Variovorax paradoxus: one gene and its partner. The protein of the gene in region 1 interacts with the protein of each later gene in a pairwise test. Links are inferred from orthologs where the notes say so. Each region holds a gene or a part of one and is shown on either strand. Other genes may lie near its edges. The genes, in order: leuS and ligA.

What was found.
Region 2: the proteins of leuS (region 1) and ligA interact in binary tests that used the Escherichia coli proteins (3 or more experiments, as listed by UniProt). The link is inferred for Variovorax paradoxus from one-to-one orthologs.

What each region holds. Positions count from the first base shown.
Region 1 is NZ_CP091716.1:1,012,447-1,023,755, reverse strand. The notes cover bases 7,792-10,956. They hold leuS (leucine--tRNA ligase), read right to left. Parts: upstream 10,623-10,956; coding sequence 7,992-10,622; downstream 7,792-7,991. Other genes in these bases: L3V85_RS04970 (Bug family tripartite tricarboxylate transporter substrate binding protein), read left to right, coding at 10,771-10,956; lptE (LPS assembly lipoprotein LptE), read right to left, coding at 7,792-7,976. Also shown: gshB (glutathione synthase), read right to left, coding at 1-211; L3V85_RS05005 (benzoate/H(+) symporter BenE family transporter), read right to left, coding at 211-1,488; L3V85_RS05000 (potassium transporter Kup), read right to left, coding at 1,510-3,378; gshA (glutamate--cysteine ligase), read right to left, coding at 3,544-4,872; L3V85_RS04990 (glutamate-5-semialdehyde dehydrogenase), read right to left, coding at 4,996-6,288; holA (DNA polymerase III subunit delta), read right to left, coding at 6,359-7,432; more of lptE, read right to left, coding at 7,440-7,791; more of L3V85_RS04970, read left to right, coding at 10,957-11,309.
Region 2 is NZ_CP091716.1:4,209,018-4,220,124, forward strand. What follows is about bases 8,065-11,027. They hold ligA (NAD-dependent DNA ligase LigA), read right to left. Parts: upstream 10,607-11,027; coding sequence 8,522-10,606; downstream 8,065-8,521. Other genes in these bases: L3V85_RS19520 (hypothetical protein), read right to left, coding at 8,065-8,408; L3V85_RS19530 (cell division protein ZipA C-terminal FtsZ-binding domain-containing protein), read right to left, coding at 10,629-11,027. Outside these bases: pgm (phosphoglucomutase (alpha-D-glucose-1,6-bisphosphate-dependent)), read left to right, coding at 1-1,578; L3V85_RS19485 (PPC domain-containing DNA-binding protein), read left to right, coding at 1,583-1,981; L3V85_RS19490 (homoserine dehydrogenase), read right to left, coding at 1,988-3,352; L3V85_RS37355 (hypothetical protein), read right to left, coding at 3,459-3,584; L3V85_RS19495 (amino acid ABC transporter permease), read right to left, coding at 3,623-4,678; L3V85_RS19500 (amino acid ABC transporter permease), read right to left, coding at 4,675-5,688; L3V85_RS19505 (amino acid ABC transporter substrate-binding protein), read right to left, coding at 5,816-6,850; L3V85_RS19510 (DoxX family protein), read left to right, coding at 7,004-7,399; def (peptide deformylase), read right to left, coding at 7,403-7,942; more of L3V85_RS19520, read right to left, coding at 7,992-8,064; more of L3V85_RS19530, read right to left, coding at 11,028-11,107. UniProt on the Escherichia coli protein: DNA ligase that catalyzes the formation of phosphodiester linkages between 5'-phosphoryl and 3'-hydroxyl groups in double-stranded DNA using NAD as a coenzyme and as the energy source for the reaction.

The DNA of each region.
Region 1 (11,309 bases):
CGACGCGATACCAGTCCTTGGCGTCGCCCGTCAGCGTGATCTGCTGCACCGTGGCGGTGACGAAGCCGCCCGACTTCCACTGGATGTCCTGCGGCAGGCAGGCCGCGATGCGATGACCGCGGCGCTGGGCCTCGCGCATCATCGAGAAGGTCGTGTCCTTGTAGATCTTGAAATGATCGAGCGGGTCGGCGACGAAGAGGATGTTTTTCATCAGGCGTTCTTTCCGGCGCCGGGAGCGGCGGCCACTTGCACTTGGGTATCGGGCGCGATGTTGCCGGAAGCGGCGATGTCCTTGCCGGCAGGGGCCTTTTCCGGGGGCGATGCGCGCCCGACGTGCTGCACGGCCAGCGCCACCGCCCCGGCCACCACGCCCCAGAACGCCGAGCCGATGCCCGCCAGCGTGACGCCGGAGAGCGTGACCAGGAAGGTGATCAACGCCGCCTCGCGGTGCGACTCGTCGCGCACTGCCGCCGCGAGCCCGCCGCCGATGGTGCCCAGCAGCGCCAGCCCGGCGATGGCCGCGACCAGTTCCTTCGGAAACGCCGTGAGCAGCCCGGTGACCGCAGCGCCGAACAGCCCGATCACCACGTAGATCGCGCCGCAGCTCACCGCCGCCGTGTAGCGCCGCGCCGGGTCTTCATGCGCCTCGCGGCCCATGCAGATGGCGGCGGTGATGGCGCTCAGGTTCAGCGCGAAGGCGCCGAAGGGCGCGAGCACCAGCGTCGTCAGCCCGCTGATGGTGATGAGCTTGCTGACCGGCAGATCGCCATAACCCGAAGCGCGGATGGCGGCCACGCCCGGCAGGTTCTGCGAGGCCATCGTTACGACGAACAGCGGCAGCGCCAGGCTCACGATCGCCTGCCAGCTGAAGACCGGCATCGTGAACACCGGCCAGGTGAACGAGAAATGCACTGCCGACCACGCCAGTTGCCCGCGCGCCGCCGCGTACACGATGGCGACCAGCAGCGTGAGCGGCACCGCATAGCGCGGCAGCAGGCGCTTGCCGACGAGGTAGGTGCCGAGCATCAGCAGCACCAGAGGCAGCGCGGTCTGCGCCGCGATGAAGGCCGACAGGCCGAAGCGCGCGAGCACGCCCGCGAGCAGCGCGGAGGCGATCGCCATCGGAATCCTGTTCATCACCCGCTCGAACCAGCCGGTGGCCCCCGCCAGCACGATCAGCACCGCGCAGACGATGAACGCGCCCACCGCCTCGCCCATGCCGTAGCCCATGCCGGCGACAGCCAGCACGGCGGCGCCGGGCGTGCTCCAGGCGATCATCACGGGCTTCTTCCACCACAGCGAGGGCAGCGCGGAGGCCAGCCCCATGCCGATGCCCAGCGCCCACATCCACGAGGCCGCCAGCTCCGGCGTGGCGCCGAAGGCCTGCGCGGCCTGGAACACGATGGCCACCGAACTCGTGAAACCCACGAGCACCGCGACGAAGCCCGCGGTGAAGGCCGACAGGCTCAGGTCTTTGAAGAACGACATCGGGCGATTGTGCCGCCGGGGTCAGATCTCGATCTTGGACCCCAGCTCCACCACTGCGTTGTTCGGCAGCCCGAGGAAAGCCGCCGCGCCGCTCGCGTTGTGGTGCATCTGCGCGAACAGCTTCTCGCGCCACGGCGCCATGCCGCTGCCCAGCGTGGGGATCACGACGTCGCGCGACAGGAAGTAGCTGGTCGTCATCGCTTCCAGTTGGCAGCCGCGCATGCGTGCATGCTCGAGCGCGCGCGGCAGGTCGATGTCGTTCTTGAAGCCGTAGTGCACGGTGATCTGCCAGCAGTGGTGGCCCAGCGCCTCGATCTCGATGCGCTTGTCCATCGGGATCCAGGGCACCTCGTGGTTGCGCACGGTGACGAACATGTTCTGCTCGTGCAGCACCTTGTTGTGCTTGAGGTTGTGCAGCAGCGCGTTGGGCACCACGCCCGGCTCGGCCGTGAGGAACACCGCCGTGCCGTCCACGCGCACCGGCGGGCTCACGAACACCGAGTCGAGGAAGGACTTCAGGTCGATAGCGTCGGCATGCTGCGCCTCGCCCATCAGGCGGCGGCCTTCCTTCCACGTGATCATCAGCGTGAAGACGAAGCCGCCGATCATCAGCGGGAACCAGCCGCCCTCGAACAGCTTGAGCAGGTTCGAGGCGAAGAACATGAAGTCGACGAAGAAGAACACCGCCGTCGATCCGATGCACAGCAGCAGCGGCAGCTTCCATGCATAGCGGATCACGAAGAAGGTCAGCACCGTGGTGATCAGCATGTCGGTGGTCACGGCGATGCCGTAGGCCGCGGCCAGGCTGCTCGACGAGCGGAACATGACCACCGCCAGAACGATGGCCACGAACAGGCCCCAGTTGACCAGCGGAATGTAGATCTGGCCGGCCGTGCGCACGCTGGTGTGCTCGATGTTCAGGCGCGGCAGGTAGCCCAGCTGGATGACTTGGCGCGTGACGCTGAAGGCGCCGGTGATGAGCGCCTGCGACGCGATCACCGTGGCCAGCGTGGCCAGCAGCACCAGCGGAATGAGCGCCCATTCGGGCGCCATCATGAAGAACGGGTTCTTCACCGCTTCAGGGTTCTCCAGCAGGAGCGCGCCTTGGCCGAAGTAGTTGAGCGTGAGCGCCGGCATCACGACCGAGAACCACGCGATGCGGATCGGGCTTTTGCCGAAGTGGCCCAGGTCGGCGTACAGCGCCTCGGCCCCGGTCACGCACAGCACGGTGGCGCCCAGCAGGATGAAGCTGGTGCCGGGGTTGTCCCAGATGAACTTCAGCGCATAGAACGGGTTCAGCGCCTTCAGGATTTCGGGGTGGTGCACGATCTGCGACACGCCGAGCACCGCGATCGACAGGAACCACACCAGCGTGACCGGCCCGAAGAACTTGCCGATGCCCGCCGTGCCGCGCTTTTGCACCACGAACAGGCAGAACAGAACGACCAGCGTGAGCGGAATGACGTAGTGCGTGAAGTGCGGCGACACCACCTCCAGGCCCTCGACCGCCGACAGCACCGAGATGGCCGGCGTGATGACCCCGTCGCCGTAGAAGAGGGAAGTGCCGAAGATGCCGACCACCAGCAGCAGGTGGCGCAGCCTGGGTTTGTCGGCCACCGCGCGCGAGGCCAGCGCGAGCATCGCGACCAGCCCGCCCTCGCCTTCGTTGTCGGCGCGCAGCACCAGCACCACGTACTTGATGGAGACGATGACGGTGAGCGTCCAGAAGAACATCGACAGGATGCCGTAGACGTTTTCGACCGTGAACGGCACATGGCCGTGGCCGAACACTTCCTTGACGGCATACAGGACGCTGGTGCCGATGTCGCCGTAAACGACGCCGATGGCGCCGACGATCAGGCCGGCGGAGATGGTTTTGGGGGCTGACACGAGGTCGATGGGAAAAGGGCTGGCTGCTTCAATCGACGCGTCAGACACGCGAAGGATCCATGGCAGCCGCTCCGGCGCCATGCATCCCCTCCGCCCTTTGGGTTCCGTTGATGTGGGGCCGCTATTTTGCCGCCGCCCGCCGCCGCCGCAAGCCGGCCCCCACAATCATTCGTAGATTTCGGCGTCCGGGTTGGTGGCTTCCATCTCGTAGCTGGCGGCCACCATGGCCAGCCGGCCGACCACGCCGTACATGTAGAAGCGGTTCGGCGCGCTGGCACCGGGCTTGGCGCCCGGCTGCGGCAGGTGCGCGCTTTCGGAGAAAGCCAGCGGCACGAAGCTCGCGCCCGGCAGCTTCAGGTTCTCGTCGGGCGCCTGCTCGGCATGCACGCGGTAGAAGCCGCCGACCACGTAGCGGTCCATCATGTAGACGACCGGTTCGGCCACGCCGTTGTGCACGCGCTCGTTGGTAAGCACGCCTTCCTGGACGATCAGCTCGGTGGGTTCGCGCAGGTCGCGCAACTCGCGCGCCTCGCGGCTGTTGGCAGCCTTGGCGGCAGAGGCGCCGCGCTGCTTGCCGATCAGCGCCTCGACGTCTTTCACGTCGCGCACCGTCACCACGCCCGGGCTGCCGCTGTCGCTGTGGCCGCCCTTGACGACCACGAACGGCTTCTCGTTGATGCCGTATTCCTTGTACTTGCGGCGCACCTTGGTCAGCACCGCGTCCACGTGGCTGGTCAGCACGTCGATGCCGCGGCCCTCTGCCACGTCGACGCCCTCGGCACGCGCATAGATCGGGTTGATGAGCCAGGGGTCGATGCCCAGCAGCTTGCCGAAGCGCTTGGACAGCTCTTCATAGCTGTGCAGGTGGTTGCTCTTGCGGCGCACCGACCAGCCCGCGTGCAGCGGGGGCAGCAGGTATTGCTCGTGCAGGTCTTCGAGGATGCCGGGCGTTCCCGCGGAAAGCTCGTTGTTGAGCAGAATTGTGCAGGGATCGAAGTTCTTCAGCCCCAGCCGGCGCTTGGTGCGAACCACCGGCTCCAGCGTGACGACGTCGCCGCCGGGCAACTCGATCTTCTTGGGCGACTTGATGGCCGGGTCGATCGACCCGATGCGCACGTTGAGCCCCGCCATATGGAAAATGCGCACCAGTTGCGCGACGTTGGCGAGGTAAAAGGTGTTTTTCGAGTGATTTTCCGGAATGACGAGCAGGTTGCGCGCCTCCGGGCAGATCTTCTCGATGGCTGCCTGCGCCGCCTGGACGGCCAGCGGCAGCATTTCCTTGGTGAGGTTGTTCCAGCCGCCGGGGAACAGGTTGGTGTCGACCGGCGCAAGCTTGAAACCGGCGTTGCGGATGTCCACGGCGCTGTAGAACGGCGGCGTGTGTTCCATCCATTCGAGCCTGAACCAGCGCTCGATGGCGGGCATCGAGTCCAGGACCCGCTGCTCCAGTTCGTTGATCGGGCCGGTCAGGGCGGTGACGAGATGCGGAACCATGCGGCGGCCTTGTTGGTTTTGTGCTTAAAGGTGGAGCGGAATTGTAGGATTTGGGGATGGCCGCCCCAATGACAAGACTGGAGAAAGCGGACTTGGTTCAGCCAATCCGCTCTCCACGGCTTCTCAACTCCGGACTTCGCCCTGCCCGAGCACAACGTACTTGAGCGAGGTCAGTCCTTCGATGCCGACCGGTCCGCGGGCATGGAACTTGTCGGTGCTGATGCCGATTTCGGCACCCAGCCCGAACTCGAACCCGTCCGCGAAGCGGGTGCTCGCATTGACCATGACGCTGGCCGAATCGACCTCGCGCAGGAAGCGCTGCGCATGCACATGGTCGCGCGTGACGATGGCGTCGGTGTGATGGCTCGAGTAGCGGTTGATGTGGGCGATGGCCTCGTCCACGCCGGCCACCACCTTGATGCTGATCACGGCGGCCAGGTATTCCTCGGACCAGTCGGACTCCACGGCATCGACCACCTTGGCCTGCGGGTCGATGGCGCCGTCGGCGCGCAGGATGCGGGCGGCTTCCGGGTCGCAGCGCATTTCCACGCCCTTGGCGGCGAAGATGGCGGCAATCTCGGGCAGGAAGTCTTCGGCGACCGTGGCCGACACCAGCAGGCCTTCGGCGGCGTTGCAGGGGCTGTACTTCTGGGTCTTGGCGTTGTCGACGATGCGCAGCGCCATGTCGAACTCCGCCGTGTCGTCCACGTACACGTGGCAATTGCCGTCCAGGTGCTTGATGACCGGCACCTTGGCATCGCGGCTGATGCGCTCGATCAGGCCCTTGCCGCCGCGCGGAATGATCACGTCCACGAACTCCGGCATGGCGATCAGCTGGCCGACGGCTTCGCGGTCGGTGGTCTGCACCAGCTGCACCGCATCGACCGGCAGGCCGGCCTCGGCCAGCGCCTCCGACACCAGCAGCGCCAGTGCCTTGTTCGATTCAATGGCTTCCGAGCCGCCGCGCAGGATGGCCGCGTTGCCGCTCTTGATGGCCAGGCTCGCGGCCTCGATGGTCACGTTGGGCCGGCTCTCGTAGATCATGCCGAAGACGCCGATCGGCACGCGCATCTGGCCCACGCGGATGCCGCTGGGCTGCTGCTTCATGCCGATGATCTCGCCGATCACGTCGGCCATGCCGGCGAGCTGCTCGCAGCCCAGGGCGACGGTCTCGATGACCTTGGGCGTGAGCTTGAGGCGGTCGACCATCGGCGCCGACAGGCCGGCGGCTGTGGCGCGCTCCAGGTCCTTCTGGTTGGCCGTGGCCAGCACCGGGCCGGCTTCGCGCAGACGCCGGGCCAGCGCCTTCAATGCTATGTTTTTGGTAGCTGCATCCGCACGGGCCATGAGGAATGCAGCGGCTTTGGCTTGCAGACCCAAGGTCTGCATGTGCTCGCTGACGTTGAACGCGTTCATGCACTCATTTTCCCATGCCGCCCCTCGACCAGGATACGGCGGGCCTTTTGATGGCCGAAGCCACCACGGATCAGGCGCGTCTTGGCGCGGCCGCCGCGCTGCTGCAGGCGCGGCACAGCATCAGCGCCAGCCGCTGCAACGCCTGCCAGCCGCTGGCGGGCCAGTCGGGCTGCTTCAGGCCCTTCACGATGCCGTCCACCACATGGGCGGCGCGCAGCAGGCGGGTCAGCATGCGGTCGTCCAGGCGCGGCAGCACACGCTCGAAGGCACGCTCGCGCGGGCCCCAGATGCGGTTTTCGCGCAGCGCCATCGGCAGCGGACGGCCCGAGGCCATCGCGTCCTTCACGCGCTTGAGTGCGCGGATGTCCTCGGCAATCGTGTAATGCACCAGCACTTCGGCCTCGCCCTCGGCCTGCAGGCCGTCGAGCATGCGCGCCACCCGCTGCGGATTGCCGGCCAACACGGCCTCTGAAAGCTTGAACACGTCGTAGCGCGCCACGTTGTTGACCGCGCCTTCCACCTGCTCCCAGCTGAGTTCGCCCGCCGGATGCAGCAGCGCGAGCTTCTGGATTTCCTGGTGCGCCGCGAGCAGGTTGCCTTCGACGCGGTCGGCAAAGAACTGCAGCGTGCGCTGGCCTTCGTCGCCCGGCATCACGCGCTGGCCCTGCTGGCCCAGGCGCTGGGCGATCCACTGCGGCAGCGCATTGCGCTCGATCGGGTCGACCTGGATGCTCGCGCCATTGTTCTCCAGCGCCGAGAACCAGGCGCCGGTGCGCGTGGCCTTGTCCAGCCGGGGCAGCATCACCAGCGTGAGCGTGCTGTCGTTGCCGGGTGCCGATTCGGCCAGCTGCTGCAGCGCCGCGCTGCCGTCCTTGCCGGGCTTGCCCGAGGGAATGCGGATCTCCACGATCTGCTTGTCGGCGAACAGCGAAAGCGAGCCGCCAGCCGCGAGCACCGCGCTCCAGTCGAAATGCGCGCCGGCCACCGTGTACGAGCTGCGCTCGGTGTAGCCCTGCGCGCGCGCGGCCGTGCGAATGGCGTCGGCCGCTTCCTGCGCGAGCAGCGGCTCGTCGCCGTGGATCGTGTAGAGCGGCTTCAGGCCCTTCTGCAGATGGGCCCCGAGCGAGGCGCTGGCGAGTTGCATCGACGGATTACAGCGACTTGACCGCGGCGATACGGCGCATCAACTGCTGCGCGATGTCCGACTGCATGTCGCGGAACAGCAGGTCGGCTTCGCCTTCCTTGGCGAGCGCGTTGGTTTCGTTGAAGCTCAGGTCGCGCGTCTGCGAGACCTCGGAGGCGGGCAGCAGGTCCTTGCCGCCCGGCGTACGCAGCCGGAAGCGGATGCGCAGCTGCAGCTGAAGCTCGCGCACCAGGCCCGCCGAATTGGTCGAGATCACGATGCGGTTGCGGTCTTCGCCCAGGATTTCGAGGATCACGTCGGCCTTGGACGCGTCTTCCGCCGGCAGCACGGTCACGGAGCCGGTCGCCCGCAGCTCGCGCCGGATCTGGTTGATCATGGCCGACTTGAGAAGGGCCTCGGACCCTTCCACCGACAGTGACTTGAACGCAAAGACCGGCGCCTTGCGCAGCTCGAAGCCGCACCCGGCCAGGCCCAGCGAGGCACCGGCCACCGCCAGTCCGAGGAGAAGGCCGCGGCGCGGCAGCGAGACATTGCGATTGTTCATGCTTGAGTCGTTCGTTCAGAGAACCACGTTGACCAGACGGCCGGGAACCACGATCACGCGCTTGGGCTGCGCGCCTTCCGCGAAGGCGACGAAATCGTCGCAGGCCAGCGCGAGCTTCTCGATCTCGTCCTTCGAGGCACCGGCCGGCACGCTGAGCTTGCCGCGCAGCTTGCCGTTGACCTGCAGCATGAGTTCGATCTCGTCCTGCACCAGCGCACCGACGTCGACCGTGGGCCACGGGGCGTCGAGCAGCCCGCCCAGGTCCTTGTCGTAGCCGAGTTCGTTCCACAGTTGCTGCGCGATGTGCGGCGTGGCCGGGTACAGGCAGCGCAGCAGGATGCCGAAGCCCTCGCGCACCGCGGCGGCGTCGCCCGCGCTGCCGTCGGGCTTGAAGCCTTCCAGCGCGTTGAGCAGTTTCATCGCGCCCGACACCACGGTGTTGTATTGCATGCGCTGGTAGTCGTAGTCGACCTGGCGCAGCACGGTGTGCACCTCGCGACGCAGCGCCTGGGCGCCCTTGCCGAAGGCCTGGCCGGCGGCCGCCACCGGTGCCACGTCCGCCTGCGCGGCACCAAAGTTCCACACCCGGCGCAGGAAGCGGTAGCTGCCCTCGACGGCCGCGTCGTTCCACTCGAGCGTGGCCTCGGGCGGCGCGGTGAACATGGTGTACAGGCGCGCGGTGTCGGCGCCGTACTTCTCGATCAGGTCCTGCGGGTCGACGCCGTTGCGCTCGCTCTTGCCCATCTTGCCGACGCCGCCGTACTCGACCTTCGTGCCGTCGGCGGTGGTGCCGCCGACGATGCGGCCCTGCGCGTCGAGCACGGTCGTGACCTCGGTGGGCGGGAAGTAGTCCTTGCCGCCCTTCTCGTTGCGCTTGTAGAAGATGTGGTTGAGCACCATGCCCTGCGTCAGCAGCTTGCTGAAGGGCTCGTCGGCCTTCAGCAGGCCGAGGTCGCGCATCACCTTGGTCCAGAAGCGCGCGTACAGCAGGTGAAGAATGGCGTGCTCGATGCCGCCGATGTACTGGTCCATCGGCATCCAGTAGTCGGCGCCGCCGGCCACCATGGCCTCGTCGTTCTTCGGGTCGCAGTACCGCATGAAGTACCACGAGCTGTCCACGAAGGTGTCCATGGTGTCGGTCTCGCGCCGCGCGGGCTTGCCGCAGACCGGGCAGACCACGCCGGCGTGGAAGCCTTCGTGCTTGTGCAGCGGGTTGCCCGAGCCGTCCGGCACGCAGTCGGTCGGCAGCACCACGGGCAGGTCCTTCTCGGGGACCGGCACCGCGCCGTGCTCTTCGCAGTGGATGATCGGGATCGGCGTGCCCCAGTAGCGCTGGCGGCTCACGCCCCAGTCACGCAGGCGCCAGGTGGTCTGCAGCTCGCCCAGGCCCTTCTGGCCCAGCGCATGCGCCACGGCGGCCACGGCCTCCTTGTAGGTCATGCCGCTGAAGTTGTCGGAGTTGATGGTCACGCCGCGCTGCTTGTCACCGTACCAGTCCTGCCACTTGTGATAGTCGAAGTGCGGCTCGTCGTCGACCAGCACCACCTGGATGATCTCGATGCCGTACTTGTTGGCGAAGGCGAAGTCGCGCTCGTCGTGCGCGGGCACGCCCATCACGGCGCCGTCGCCGTAGCCGATCAGCACGTAGTTGCCGACCCACACCGGCACCTGCTCGTCGGTGATCGGGTGCGTTACCGTGAGGCCCGTGGGCACACCCTTCTTCTCCTGGGTGGCCAGCTCGGCCTCGGTGGTGCCGCCGTTCTTGCACTCTTCGATGAAGGCAGCGACCTTGGGGTCGAGCGTGGCGGCGTGCGCGGCCAGCGGATGCTCGGGGGCCACGGCGCAGAAGGTCACGCCCATGATGGTGTCGGCGCGCGTGGTGAACACGTACATGCGGCCGTCCTGGATCGGCTTGCCGCTGGCGTCTTTGATGTCATGCGTGAAAGCGAAGCGCAGGCCCTCGCTCTTGCCGATCCAGTTCTCCTGCATCAGCTTGACGCGCTCGGGCCAGCCCGGCAGCTTGTGCTGGGTGTGCTCGAGCAGTTCTTCGGCGTAGTCGCTGATCTTCAGGTAGTAGCCGGGGATCTCGCGGCGCTCGACCGTGGCGCCGGTACGCCAGCCCTTGCCGTCGATCACCTGCTCGTTGGCCAGCACGGTCTGGTCGACCGGGTCCCAGTTCACGACCTGGGTCTTGCGGTAGGCAATGCCCTTTTCGAGCATCTTCAGGAACAGCCACTGGTTCCACTTGTAGTAGCTGGGGTCGCAGGTGGCGATCTCGCGGCTCCAGTCGATGGCCAGGCCCATGGCCTGGAGCTGGCCCTTCATGTAGGCGATGTTCTCGTAGGTCCACTTGGCCGGCGGCACGCCGTTCTTCAGCGCCGCGTTCTCGGCCGGCAGGCCGAAGGCGTCCCAGCCCATGGGCATCAGCACGTTGTAGCCGCTCATGCGCAGGTAGCGCGTGAGCATGTCGTTGATCGTGTAGTTGCGCACGTGGCCCATGTGCAGCTTGCCGCTGGGATACGGCAGCATCGAGCAGGCGTAGTACTTCTTGCGGCTCGCGTCCTCGGTGACGCGGTAGGCATCGGCGGCGCTCCATTGCGCCTGGGCAGCGGACTCGACGTCGCTGGGTTTGTAGCTGGGATTCATGGCGGTTCGGCAAGAGCCCGGCTCGGAGCGGCCGGGAACGCGGGATTATCGCGCCCGGGCGAAAGCCCCGGCCCGCGGACTCTAGACTTGGGGCACGTAACCTGCGTGTTGCGCGGGTAACGCCCGCTTTCGAACCGCCCGGAGCACCATGAAATTGCGCCTGAAACACCTCGCCCTGGCCCTCGCGGCCGCCGCCGGACTCGCCACCACGCCGCTGTGGGCACAGCACAACGACAAGCCCCTGCGCCTCGTCGTGCCCTTCGCCACCGGCGGCGCGCAGGACGTGATCGCCCGCTACCTGGGCGCCAAGCTCACCGACAAGCTGGGCCAGCCGGTCATCATCGACAACAAGGCCGGCGCCGGCGGCATCGTGGCCGCCGACGCGGTGGCCAAGGCGACCGACGGCGCCACGGTGCTGCTGGCCACGGGCGGCGCGGTCACCATCGCGCCCCATCTGCAGGCCAGGCTGCCCTACGACCCGGTGCACGAGCTGGTGCCGGTGGCGCTGGTGGCCGACACGCCCATGACGCTGTCGGTGCGCACCGAAAGCCCCTACAAGACCGTGGCCGATGTGCTCCGCGACGCCAAGGCCCGGCCCGGCCTGGTGACCTACGCCTCGACCGGCAACGGCACCGTTTCGCACCTGACCGGGGCGCTGCTGGCCCAGGCGAGCGGCGTGAACCTGCT
Region 2 (11,107 bases), 3.2 Mb from region 1 along the record:
GCCTACTACACCGGCCGGCCCGATCCGTCCGTGCCGGCCCAGCGGGTGGCCTTCGGCACCTCGGGCCATCGCGGCTCGTCGTTCGACAACGCGTTCAACGAATGGCATGTGCTGGCCATCAGCCAGGCGATCTGCGACTACCGCAGGCAAAAAGGCATCGACGGCCCGCTGTTCCTGGGCATCGACACGCATGCGCTGTCGACGCCGGCGTTCAACAGCGCGGTGGAAGTGCTGGCCGCCAACGGCGTCGAGCTGATGATCTCGAAGGACGACGAATACACGCCCACGCCGGCCGTCTCGCACGCCATCCTGGTCTACAACCGCGGGCGCACCGAAGGTCTGGCCGACGGCATCGTCATCACGCCTTCGCACAACCCGCCCGAAAGCGGCGGCTTCAAGTACAACCCGCCCAACGGCGGACCGGCCGGCACCGACATCACTTCGGCCGTCGAGGCCGCGGCCAACAAGATGCTGGCCAACAACCTCGAAGGCGTGAAGCGCCTGCCGCTCGCACAAGCACTGCGCGCCGACACCACGCACCGGCATGACTACCTGAACACCTATGTCGAAGACCTGGCGCAGGTGCTCGACATGGACGCCATCCGCGGCGTGGCCATCGATCTTGGCGTCGATCCGCTGGGCGGTGCGGGCGTGCACTACTGGCCGGCAATCGCCGAGCGCTACAAGCTGAACCGCCTGAACGTGCTGAGCCAGGAGGTCGACCCCACCTTCCGATTCATGTCGCTCGACTGGGACGGCCGCATCCGCATGGACCCGTCGTCGCCCGATGCGATGCACAAGCTCATCGCGCTGAAGGACCGCTTCGGCATCGCCTTCGCCTGCGACACCGACCACGACCGTCACGGCGTGGTCTCGGGCAGCACTGGGCTGATGCAGCCGAACAGCTACCTCGCGGTGATGATCGACTACCTCTACACGCACCGCCCGCAATGGCCGGCGCAGGCGGCCGTCGGCAAGACGGTGGTGAGCAGCCAGATGATCGATCGCGTCACCGCGCGGCTCGGGCGCAAGCTGTACGAGGTGCCCGTGGGCTTCAAGTGGTTCGTCGACGGACTGGTCGATGCGTCGCTGGCCTTCGGCGGCGAGGAAAGCGCGGGCGCAACCTTCCTGCGCAAGGACGGCTCGGTGTGGACCACCGACAAGGACGGCATGGTGCCCGCCCTGCTCTCCGCCGAGATTGCGGCGCGCACCGGCCGCGACCCCGGCGAGCGCTATGCCGAGCTGACGCAGGCGCTGGGCCAGCCGGTGTCGGACCGCGTGGACGCTGCGGCCACGGTCGAGCAGAAGAAGCGGCTCTCAAACCTGTCTCCCGCGCAGATCAAGTCGACCGAGCTGGCGGGCGACAAGATTGTCGACGTGCTGAGCCATGCGCCGGGCAACGGCGCGGCCATCGGCGGCGTGAAGGTGGTGACCGCGAACGGCTGGTTCGCGGCGCGGCCCTCGGGCACGGAGAACATCTACAAGATCTACGGCGAGAGCTTCAAGGGCCCGGATCATCTGGCGCGCATTCTCGAAGAAGCGCAGCAGGTGGTCGATGGAGCGCTGTCGGGCGGTTGAGCGCATGCGGACGCTGGTGCTGCGGCTGAATCCGGGCGACGACCTGCGCGCGTCGCTCGACGCGGCGCTAAAGAAAGGCGGCGACGACGCGGCCTTCGTGGTCTCGGGCATCGGCAGCCTGCGTGGCGCGAGCATCCGGTTCGCGGGCGCGGAGAACGCCGCGCGCATCGAAGGCGATCTGGAAATCCTCACGCTGGCGGGCAGCCTGTCGCCGGACGGCTCGCACCTGCACATCAGCGTGTCGGATGCCGATGGGCGCGTCTTCGGCGGGCACGCGGCGCCGGGGTGCACCGTGCGCACGACCGCCGAGGTGCTGGTTGCGTGGCTGCCCGAGTGGCATTTCAGCCGGACGCACGACGCGACGACGGGCTATGCCGAGCTCGCGCCGCGCCTCAAGACCTGAAAAGGCTCACTCGGCGAGCTCTTCCACCCGCAGCGTCGTCACGGCTCCGGCCACCGCCGCGTGTTCCTGCAGCGCGTGCACCGCGAGGTCCAACGTGCCCTGCGTCACCTGCCCGGTCAGCACCAGCACCTGGGGCCCCGCGCCAGCGGACTCGGCCGCCAGCGCGACCTGACGCACCGGCACCTTCTGCTCTGCAAGGCAGGCCGTGACCGCCTGGATCTGGCTCACGGCGTGCACCGGCACGCGCAGGTAGTGCAAGGTGTCGACCGCGGCGCGCGGCAGCACCGTCAAGGCGTTCGTCGCATGCGCATGGACGCCCAGGTGCGGCACGTGCTGGGCGGCATCGACGCCGTCGAGCCGCGCCACGTCCACGAGGTCGGCGATCACGGCCGATCCCGTCTGCTCCGAACCTGCGCCGGCGCCGTAGTACATCGTGAGGCCCGCCGCATCGCTCTTGACCATGACCGCGTTCATCGATCCCTTCACATGCGCCATCAGGTGATCGGCGGGCACGAGCACGGGCTGCACGCGCAGCTCGACGCCCGACGCCTGCCGGCGCGCCACGCCCAGCAGCTTGATGCAAAAGCCGAGTTGCTCGGCGCAGGCCACGTCGATGCCCTGCAGGCCGGTGATGCCCTCGACCTGCGCGTCGGCAAAGCGCAGCGGCATGCCGAATGCGTTGGCCGCGAGCAGGGTCAGCTTGTGGGCGGCGTCGATGCCTTCGATGTCGAAGGTCGGGTCGGCTTCGGCATAGCCCAGCGCCTGGGCCTGCGCGAGCGCGGCGGCAAAGTCCAGGCCCTCGTCGCGCATCTTGCTGAGGATGAAATTGGTGGTGCCGTTGATGATGCCCGCCACCCATTCAATGCGGTTGCCCGCGAGCCCTTCGCGCAGCGCCTTGATGATGGGAATGCTCACGGCCACCGCGCCTTCGTAGGCGACGACCACGCCTTGCTCGCGCGCGGCCGCGAAGATCTCGGTGCCATGCACGGCCAGCAGGGCCTTGTTGGCCGTCACCACGTGCTTGCCGTGCGCGATGGCGGCCAGCACCCAGTCGCGCGCGGGGCCGGTGCCGCCGGCCACTTCCACCACCACGTCGACATCGGGGTGCGTGGCCACGTGCATCGCGTCGGCCGTGAGCGCAACGCCCTCGCCCACGATACCAACGGCCCGCGCCAGGTTGCGCGCCGCGACGATCACGAGCTCGATCGAACGGCCGGCCCGCGCCGCGATGTCGGCCCGGTTGCGCGCCAGCACGCGGAAGGTGCCGGAGCCCACGGTGCCGATGCCGATCATCCCCACGCGCAGGGTACGAATGGCCGCGGGACGGCGGCTGTGCAAGGGCTCGAGGGATTCAACGGGATCGCGGTACATGGACATCTCCAGACGAAAAAACAAAACCCAGCTGCCAGAGCTGGGTTCATTCGTTCGGGGAGAGAGCGATACACCAGGTGGCTGCCGGAACGGCCACCTGCGCGTGTCAGGTGACCGCGGTGGTAATGGTGGTAATCATTCGAGCAACAACCATCGCCTGCGCGGAGGCAGGCGGCATCATGCGAGCCATCAGGGCTGCGTTGGATGCGGGGTTGAGGTTGAGGCTCGACATGAAGGCCAGGAGTGTACCGCAGCTGGCCGACGCCCGGCTCAGGGCGCCGCCGACAGGCGCTTTTCGAGCCACACGCTGTAGCGCGAGAGCCCGAAGCACAGCACCCAGTACACGGCCGCGATGAAAAGGTAGCCCTCGAGGTAGAAAGGCCGCCACGTCGGGTCGCCGCCCAGTGCCAGCCCCAGCGCACCGGTCAACTCGAACAGGCCGACCACGGTGACCAGCGAAGTGTCTTTCAGCGTGCCGACCACGCTGTTGGTCAGCGCCGGCACCACCAGGCGCAGCGCCTGCGGCAGCACGATGTCGCGCTGCACCGGCCAGCGGCCGAAGCCCAGCGCCATCGCCACTTCGGTCTGCCCGCGCGGCACCGCCTGCAGGCCACCGCGGATGATCTCGGCCAGATAGGCGGCCACGAACAGCGTGAGGCCCGCGAGCACGCGCACCAGCACGTCGGGCTGCCAGCCGGCCGGCCACAACAGCGGCAGCAGGAACGAGGCCATGAACAGCACCGAGATCAGCGGCACGCCCCGCACCAGCTCGATGTAGCTCGCGCTCAGCGTGCGCACCACCGGCCAGCCCGAGCGGCGACCCAATGCCAGCAGCAACGCGAGTGGAAAGGCCAGCGCCAGTCCCACGACGGCGAGCCCGATGGTCAAAGGCAGGCCGCCCCATCGGCTGGTCGGCACGCCGCTCAGCCCCAGCACGCCGCCGCGCATCAGCAGCACGAACAGCAGCAGCGCGACAATCCACAGCGGCGCCAGCCACCAACGCCAGCTGCGCGGCCAGGCGCTGAGCACGGTGACGGCCGACAGCACGACCACCGCGACCGCCGGCCGCCATTGCTCTTCATACGGAAAGCGCCCGAAAAGCATCGGCCGCCACTTCTCGGCCACCACACCCCAGCAGGCGCCGTGCTGCACCGCGCGGCAGGCCTCGGCATCGGGACGGAACACCGCATGCACCACGCCCCATTCGACGACATGGAAGCCGCCCCACGCCAGCAGCGCAAGCAGCAGCACCGTCGCCAGCGCACGCAGCGGCGAACCCCAGAGTTCGCTGCGCCACGCGATGGGGCCTTGCGCGACATTCCTCATCGCCACCCTCGCAGCGCGACGCGCGCGTTGTAGCGGTTCATTCCGAAGGAAATCAGCAGCGAGAGCAGCAGGTAGACCGCCATGATGATGGCAATGCACTCGAAGGCGCGGCCATTGGAGCCGATGGTGGTGTTGGCCACCGACACCAGCTCCGGATAGCCGACGGCCACCGCGAGCGAAGAGTTCTTGGTCAGGCTCAGCAGCTGATTGGTCAGCGAAGGCACGATCACCCGCAACGCCTGCGGCAGGATCACGATGCGCAACTGCTGCCCCGAAGAAAGACCCAGTGCCTGCCCCGCCAGCACCTGGCCCTGTGAAACCGAGAGGATGCCGGCGCGCACGATTTCCGCCACGAACGCCGCCGAATAGAAAGTCAGCCCGGCAACGATGGTCACGTACTCCGGGCTCAGCGCGGCACCGCCGCTCACGCCGAAATTACCGCGCTCCGGCCACTCGAAATGCGTAGGCCACCAGCCGCCCTCGGCCGCCACGGGCCAAGGCACGCTCAAGCCGCCCTTGCTGAGCCACACGCCCGGCAGCAGGTGCACGGGCTCGGTCGGATCGGGCAGCAGGTTCGCCATCGCGAAGGCCAGCATCAGCAGTTGCACCAGCAGCGGCACATTGCGCAGCAGCTCCACATACGCGGTGCAGATGCCGCGCAGCAGCACATGCGGCGCGAGCCTGCCGATACCGATCAGCGTGCCGAGCACCACCGAGAAAATGGCCGCCGGCACCGCCGCGCGCACCGTGTTGATCAGGCCCGCGAGAAAGGCGCGCCAGAACGGCTGGCTGGCATCGAAATCGAGCCAGCCCTCGCTGATGGAAAAGCCCGCGGGCTCGGTCAGGAAATCGAAGCCCGAGCGAACGCCGCGCGCGCGGAGCACCTCGAGCGCGTGGTGCACCACCCAGACGGCACCGGCCACCACGGCCAGCACCAGCAGCACCTGCACCGCCCAGGCCAGCCAGACGCCGCGGCGCGACGAGGCAACGGCATCTCTGCGCATTGCCATCAGCTCGCGGACCTGCTGCGATCAAATGCCAGGAACACCGCGGAACCGGCTTCGCCGGGCCGCAGGTGTTGCCCCCGGCGAGGGGGGTGGCGCAGCGACACGAAGTGCGCGAAGCCTGGGGGAGGCATCACCTGACCGGGGGTGCGTAGATCAGGCCGCCCTTGCTCCAGAGGTTGTTGGAGCCGCGCGGCAGCTTCAGCACAGACTTGGGCCCGACGTTGCGCTCGAACATCTCGCCGTAGTTGCCCACGGCCTTGATGGCGCGGAAAGACCATTCCTTGTCCAGGCCCAGCAGCTTGCCGAGGTCTTCACCGGTGCCGACCAGGCGTTGCTGCGCCGGGTCCTTGCTGTTGGCCTTGAGCTCGTCGGCGTTGGCCTGCGTGACACCGGCCTCCTCGGCCTCGATGAGCGCGTTGGGCACCCACTTGGCGATGGCGAACCACTCGTCGTCGCCGCGGCGCACCAGCGGTGCCAGCGGCTCCTTGGAGATCAACTCGGGCAGGATGACGTAGTCGTCGGGGTTGGGCGCCTCCTTGTTGCGCAGGCCGGCCAGTGCCGAGGCGTCGGTCGTGAAGGCCTGGCAGCGGCCGGAGAAGAAGGCCTTGAAAGAAGCCTCGAAGCTCTCGAACACCACGGTCTTGACCGGGATGCCCTGCGCGCGGAAGTAGTCCGACACGTTCTTCTCGTTGGTGGTGCCCGACTGCGTGCAGATGGTGGCGTTCTTGAGCTGCTTGGCGCTCGTCACCTTGAGCTTCTTGGGCACCAGGAAGCCCTGGCCGTCGTAGTAGGTGATGGTGGTGAAGTTGAAGCCCAGCGAGGCGTCGCGCGTGAGCGTCCAGGTGGTGTTGCGCGCGAGGATGTCGATTTCGCCGGCCTGCAGGGCCGAGAAGCGCTGCTGCGAATTGAGCGGCACGAAGTCGACCTTCTTGCCGTCGCCGAGCACGGCCGCGGCGATGGCGCGGCAGGTGTCGACATCGAGGCCCGACCAGTTGCCCTGCGTGTCCGGTGCCGAGAAACCCGCCACCCCGTTGGTCACGCCGCATTTGACGGTGCCGCGCTGCTTGACCGCGTCGAGCGTCTTGCCAGCGAAGGCCGGCGCGGCTGCGGCGAAAGCGATGACGGAGGCGGCGGCAAGCAGCGCCGGGCGGAATCGGGTGTTCATCATTGGTGTTCTCCTCAACAGTAAGCAAAAGGCAGTGTACGGGGCGTTACCGGACTCTGCCAAAGAACTCCGGGTTGGATACATATGCCGCCGCGCGCAGCCCAGGTTCACTACCATACGGCCCTCGAATCACTTCACCTGGAACCTACTCAAATGGTCAAATCCGACGACACCGGCAAGTTCATCCTGCGCGTTTCGCTCGGCGTCCTGATCCTGCTGCACGGCATTGCCAAGCTGCAGGGCGGCGTCGGCTTCATCTCGGGCATGCTGGCCCAGCACGGGCTGCCCGGCGCGCTGGCCTATCTCGTCTACATCGGTGAAGTGGTGGCGCCGGTGCTGCTGATCATCGGCCTGTACACGCGCCCTGCCGCCTGGATCGTGGCCATCAACATGCTGGTGGCTTTTGCGCTGGTCCACATGAAGGACCTGACCGCGCTCGGCAAGCAAGGCGGCTGGGCGCTGGAACTGCAAGGCATGTTCCTCTTCGCGGCGCTCGCCCTCGCCTTCATGGGCGGCGGACGCTTCGCGCTGAGCAGCAAATACAACTAGGCTTCAATCGTCGTCATCGGCATCGAGGCCTGGAAACAGGACCTCGGTGTAGCCGAAGCGCGAGAAATCGCGCACCCGCATCGGGTACAGCTTGCCCAGCAGGTGGTCGACCTCGTGCTGCACCACGCGTGCATGAAAGCCGGTGGCAACCCGGTCGATCGGGTCGCCGTAAGGATCGAAGCCGGTATAGCGGATGTTGGCAAAGCGCGGCACCACGCCGCGCAGGCCCGGCACCGACAGGCACCCTTCCCAGCCCTCTTCTTCCTCGTCGTTCAGCGGCGTGATGACGGGGTTCAGCAGCACCGTGCGGGGCACGGGCGGTGCGTCAGGATAGCGGGGGTTGACGACATCGGTGCCGAAGATCACGAGCTGCTGGTCGACGCCTATCTGCGGCGCCGCGAGACCCGCGCCGTTGACCGCATGCATGGTTTCGAACATGTCGCGCACCAGCAGGTGCAGTTCGTCGGTGTCGAAGGCGGCGACCGGCTGCGCGATGCGCAGCAGCCGGGGGTCGCCCATTTTCAGGATTTCGCGGATGGCCATGGCGGGATTATCGCGACAGGCCCGCGACCTTGGCCCGCCACGGGATCAATCACGGAGGCGTCGTACCCTTCTGGTCCGGCGACGTCCACAGGTGGGCGTTGGGGTTCGGCCGGGTCGCTCCCGGAGGCAGCACCGCGGGCGGCACCACGCCTGGGCGACCACCGCCCCACGCAGGCGGCGGCGGGCGCCCGGCACCTGGGTAGGGATAACCCGGACGCACTGCAGGATAGGCAGGCCGGTTGTAGTACGGACGGTCGCGATAGTAGGGACGGCGACCATCGTAATAAGCACCACCGTTGATGTAGACCGGCGCCGGCGCCACCACCACGGGCGAAGGCTCGCTGTAGTAAGGCCCCGACGAGTAGCCGCCCCCGTAATAGGGGTCGCCCGGCACGCCCACACAGCCGGTCAGCAGCGCGACGCCGCCGAGCGCAATGCAGGCACCAAGAACACGAATTTTTTGCATGAGGGACTCTCCTTGTGGCCTTTCAGTTTTCTTTCAACGCCAGGTTGTAGCCCCTGTTGACTGCGCTCGGATGAAGTCAGGTAACGACCGGTAAGGAGAACCTGAAGCTCCCCTTAATCCACCGCTCCCTTCGCCAGGATTTCCAGCATACGCGCCTCGTCGATCACCTCGACCCCGATTTCCCTGGCTTTGTCGAGCTTGCTGCCGGCGTCTTCGCCCGCAACGAGGTAGTGGGTTTTCTTGCTGACGGAGCCGGCCACCTTGGCTCCGGCTGCTTCCAATTTATCCTTCGCTTCGTCCCTGCCCAGCGTAGGAAGGGTACCGGTGATGACGAAGGTCAGGCCCGCCAACGGCTTGGGCGCACGGGCCTCGGGCTCGCCCTCTTCCCATGTCAGGCCGCAGGCGCGCAGTTGCTCGACCACCTCGCGGTTGTGCGGCTGGTCGAAGAAGGTGCGCAGGCTCTGGGCGACCACCGGACCGACGTCGTTCACCTCGAGCAACTGCTCTTCGGTCGCGTCCATGATGCCGTCCAGCTTGCCGAAGTGCTTGGCCAGGTCTTTCGCGGTGCTCTCGCCCACATGGCGAATGCCCAGGCCGAACAGGAAGCGCGGCAGCGTGGTCTTCTTCGACGCCTCGAGCGCATCGACCAGGTTCTTGGCCGATTTCTCCGCCATGCGGTCCAGGCCCGCCAGCGTGGTGAAGCCCAGCTTGTAGAGGTCGGGCAAGGTGCGGATCAGGTTCGCGTCGACCAGTTGCTCCACCAGCTTGTCGCCCAGCCCGTCGACGTCGACCGCGCGCCGCGCCGCGAAATGCAGGATCGCTTCCTTGCGCTGCGCCGCGCAGAACAAGCCGCCGGTGCAGCGGTAGTCGACCTCGCCTTCCTCGCGCACGGCTTCCGAACCGCACACCGGGCACTTGTGCGGCATGGTGAACAGCGGGCCGCGCTGATCGTCGGGCTTGGCAAGGCTCTCGGGCACCACGCCGACCACTTCGGGAATCACGTCGCCGGCGCGGCGCACGATGACGGTGTCGCCCACGCGCACGTCCTTGCGGCGGGCTTCGTCCTCGTTATGCAGCGTGGCGTTGGTCACGGTCACGCCGCCGACGAATACCGGCGCCAGCTTGGCCACCGGCGTCAGCTTGCCGGTGCGACCGACCTGGATTTCGATGCCGAGCACCTCGGTCAACTGCTCCTGCGCCGGGTACTTGTGGGCCACGGCCCAGCGCGGCTCGCGGGTGACGAAGCCCAGCTGCCGCTGCAGCTCGATGCTGTCGACCTTGTAGACCACGCCGTCGATGTCGTAGGGCAAGGCGTCGCGCTGGCGGCCGATGTTCTCGTGGAAAGCGATCAGCTCGATGGCGCCGGTGGCCCGCGCCGTCTGCTGGGCGACCGGGAAGCCCCAGGCCTTGAACTGCGCCAGCCAGTCGAACTGGGTCGGGCAATCGGGGCCGCCTTCGCTTGCCGGCGTGACTTCGCCCAGCCCATAGGCAAAGAAGCTCAAGGGCCGCGCCGCGGCAATCGCCGGGTCGAGCTGGCGCACCGCGCCCGCCGCCGCGTTGCGCGGATTGACGAACACCTTCTCGTTCTTCTGCCCGGCCGCGATCTTCTCGCGCTGGCGCTCGTTGAGCGCGTCGAAGTCGGCACGCTTCATGTAGACCTCGCCGCGCACTTCGACCACGGGTGGCGCCTTGCCGTTCAGGCGCAGCGGAATCTCGCGCACCGTGCGGATGTTCTGCGTGACCTCTTCGCCGACCTCGCCGTCGCCGCGGGTCGCGGCCTGCACCAGCACGCCGTTTTCGTAGCGCAGGTTCATGGCCAGGCCGTCGAACTTGAGTTCGCAGACATACGCCACCTGCGGTCCGTCCTCGGCCAAACCGAGTTCCTTGCGCACCCGCGCATCGAAGGCGCTGGCGCCGCCGGGCGTGATGTCGGTCTCGGTGCGGATCGACAGCATCGGCACCTTGTGGCGCACCTTGGTGAAGCCGTCGAGCACCTTGCCGCCCACCCGCTGTGTCGGCGAGTCGGGCGTGCGCAGGTCGGGGTATTCGGCCTCGATGGCCTGCAGGCGCTGGAACAGCTTGTCGTACTCGGCGTCCGGCAGTTCGGGCGCGTCAAGCACGTAATACAGGTTGGCGTGCCGGTGGAGCTGTTCGCTCAGTGCGGCGGCTTCGCGTGCCGCTTCGTCGCGCGATGTCATGGGTGTCTCCGGAAAGTCCGAATTAGCTGAAGAGGCGGCGCGCCAGCGGCGATCCCGCCGCGAGGTCGCGCCCGTCGAGCGTGTCGTAGAGCTGCTCGAGGTCGTTGCCGATCACGTCCATGGTCTCTTCGCGCAGCAGTTGGCCGTCGCTGTCGGTGACCACGCCGTCCATCTCGCGCGCGAGCGTGGCGGCGGCTTCGCGCATGCGGCGGAACGGCTCTTCGGCGCGATCGACCTGCGGAACGTCCAGGCTCAGGCTCAGCTCGCGAATGGCCGACTGGGCCGGATCGTCTGCCAGCGCCGCCTGCGTGTCGAAGGCCAGCCCCAGGATGGGCGGCAGCCCGACCTCGCCCGTCGGCAGCACCATGCGCCCCGGGATGATGCCGGCCACGAAGCCCAGCCGCGCCGCGTTCTGCTGCACGTAGCCGGGGCTCCATGCGGCATGCAGCGCGCGCAGCACGAAGCCCAGTTGCGCATCGTGCGCGCTGGCGAACTGGTCGA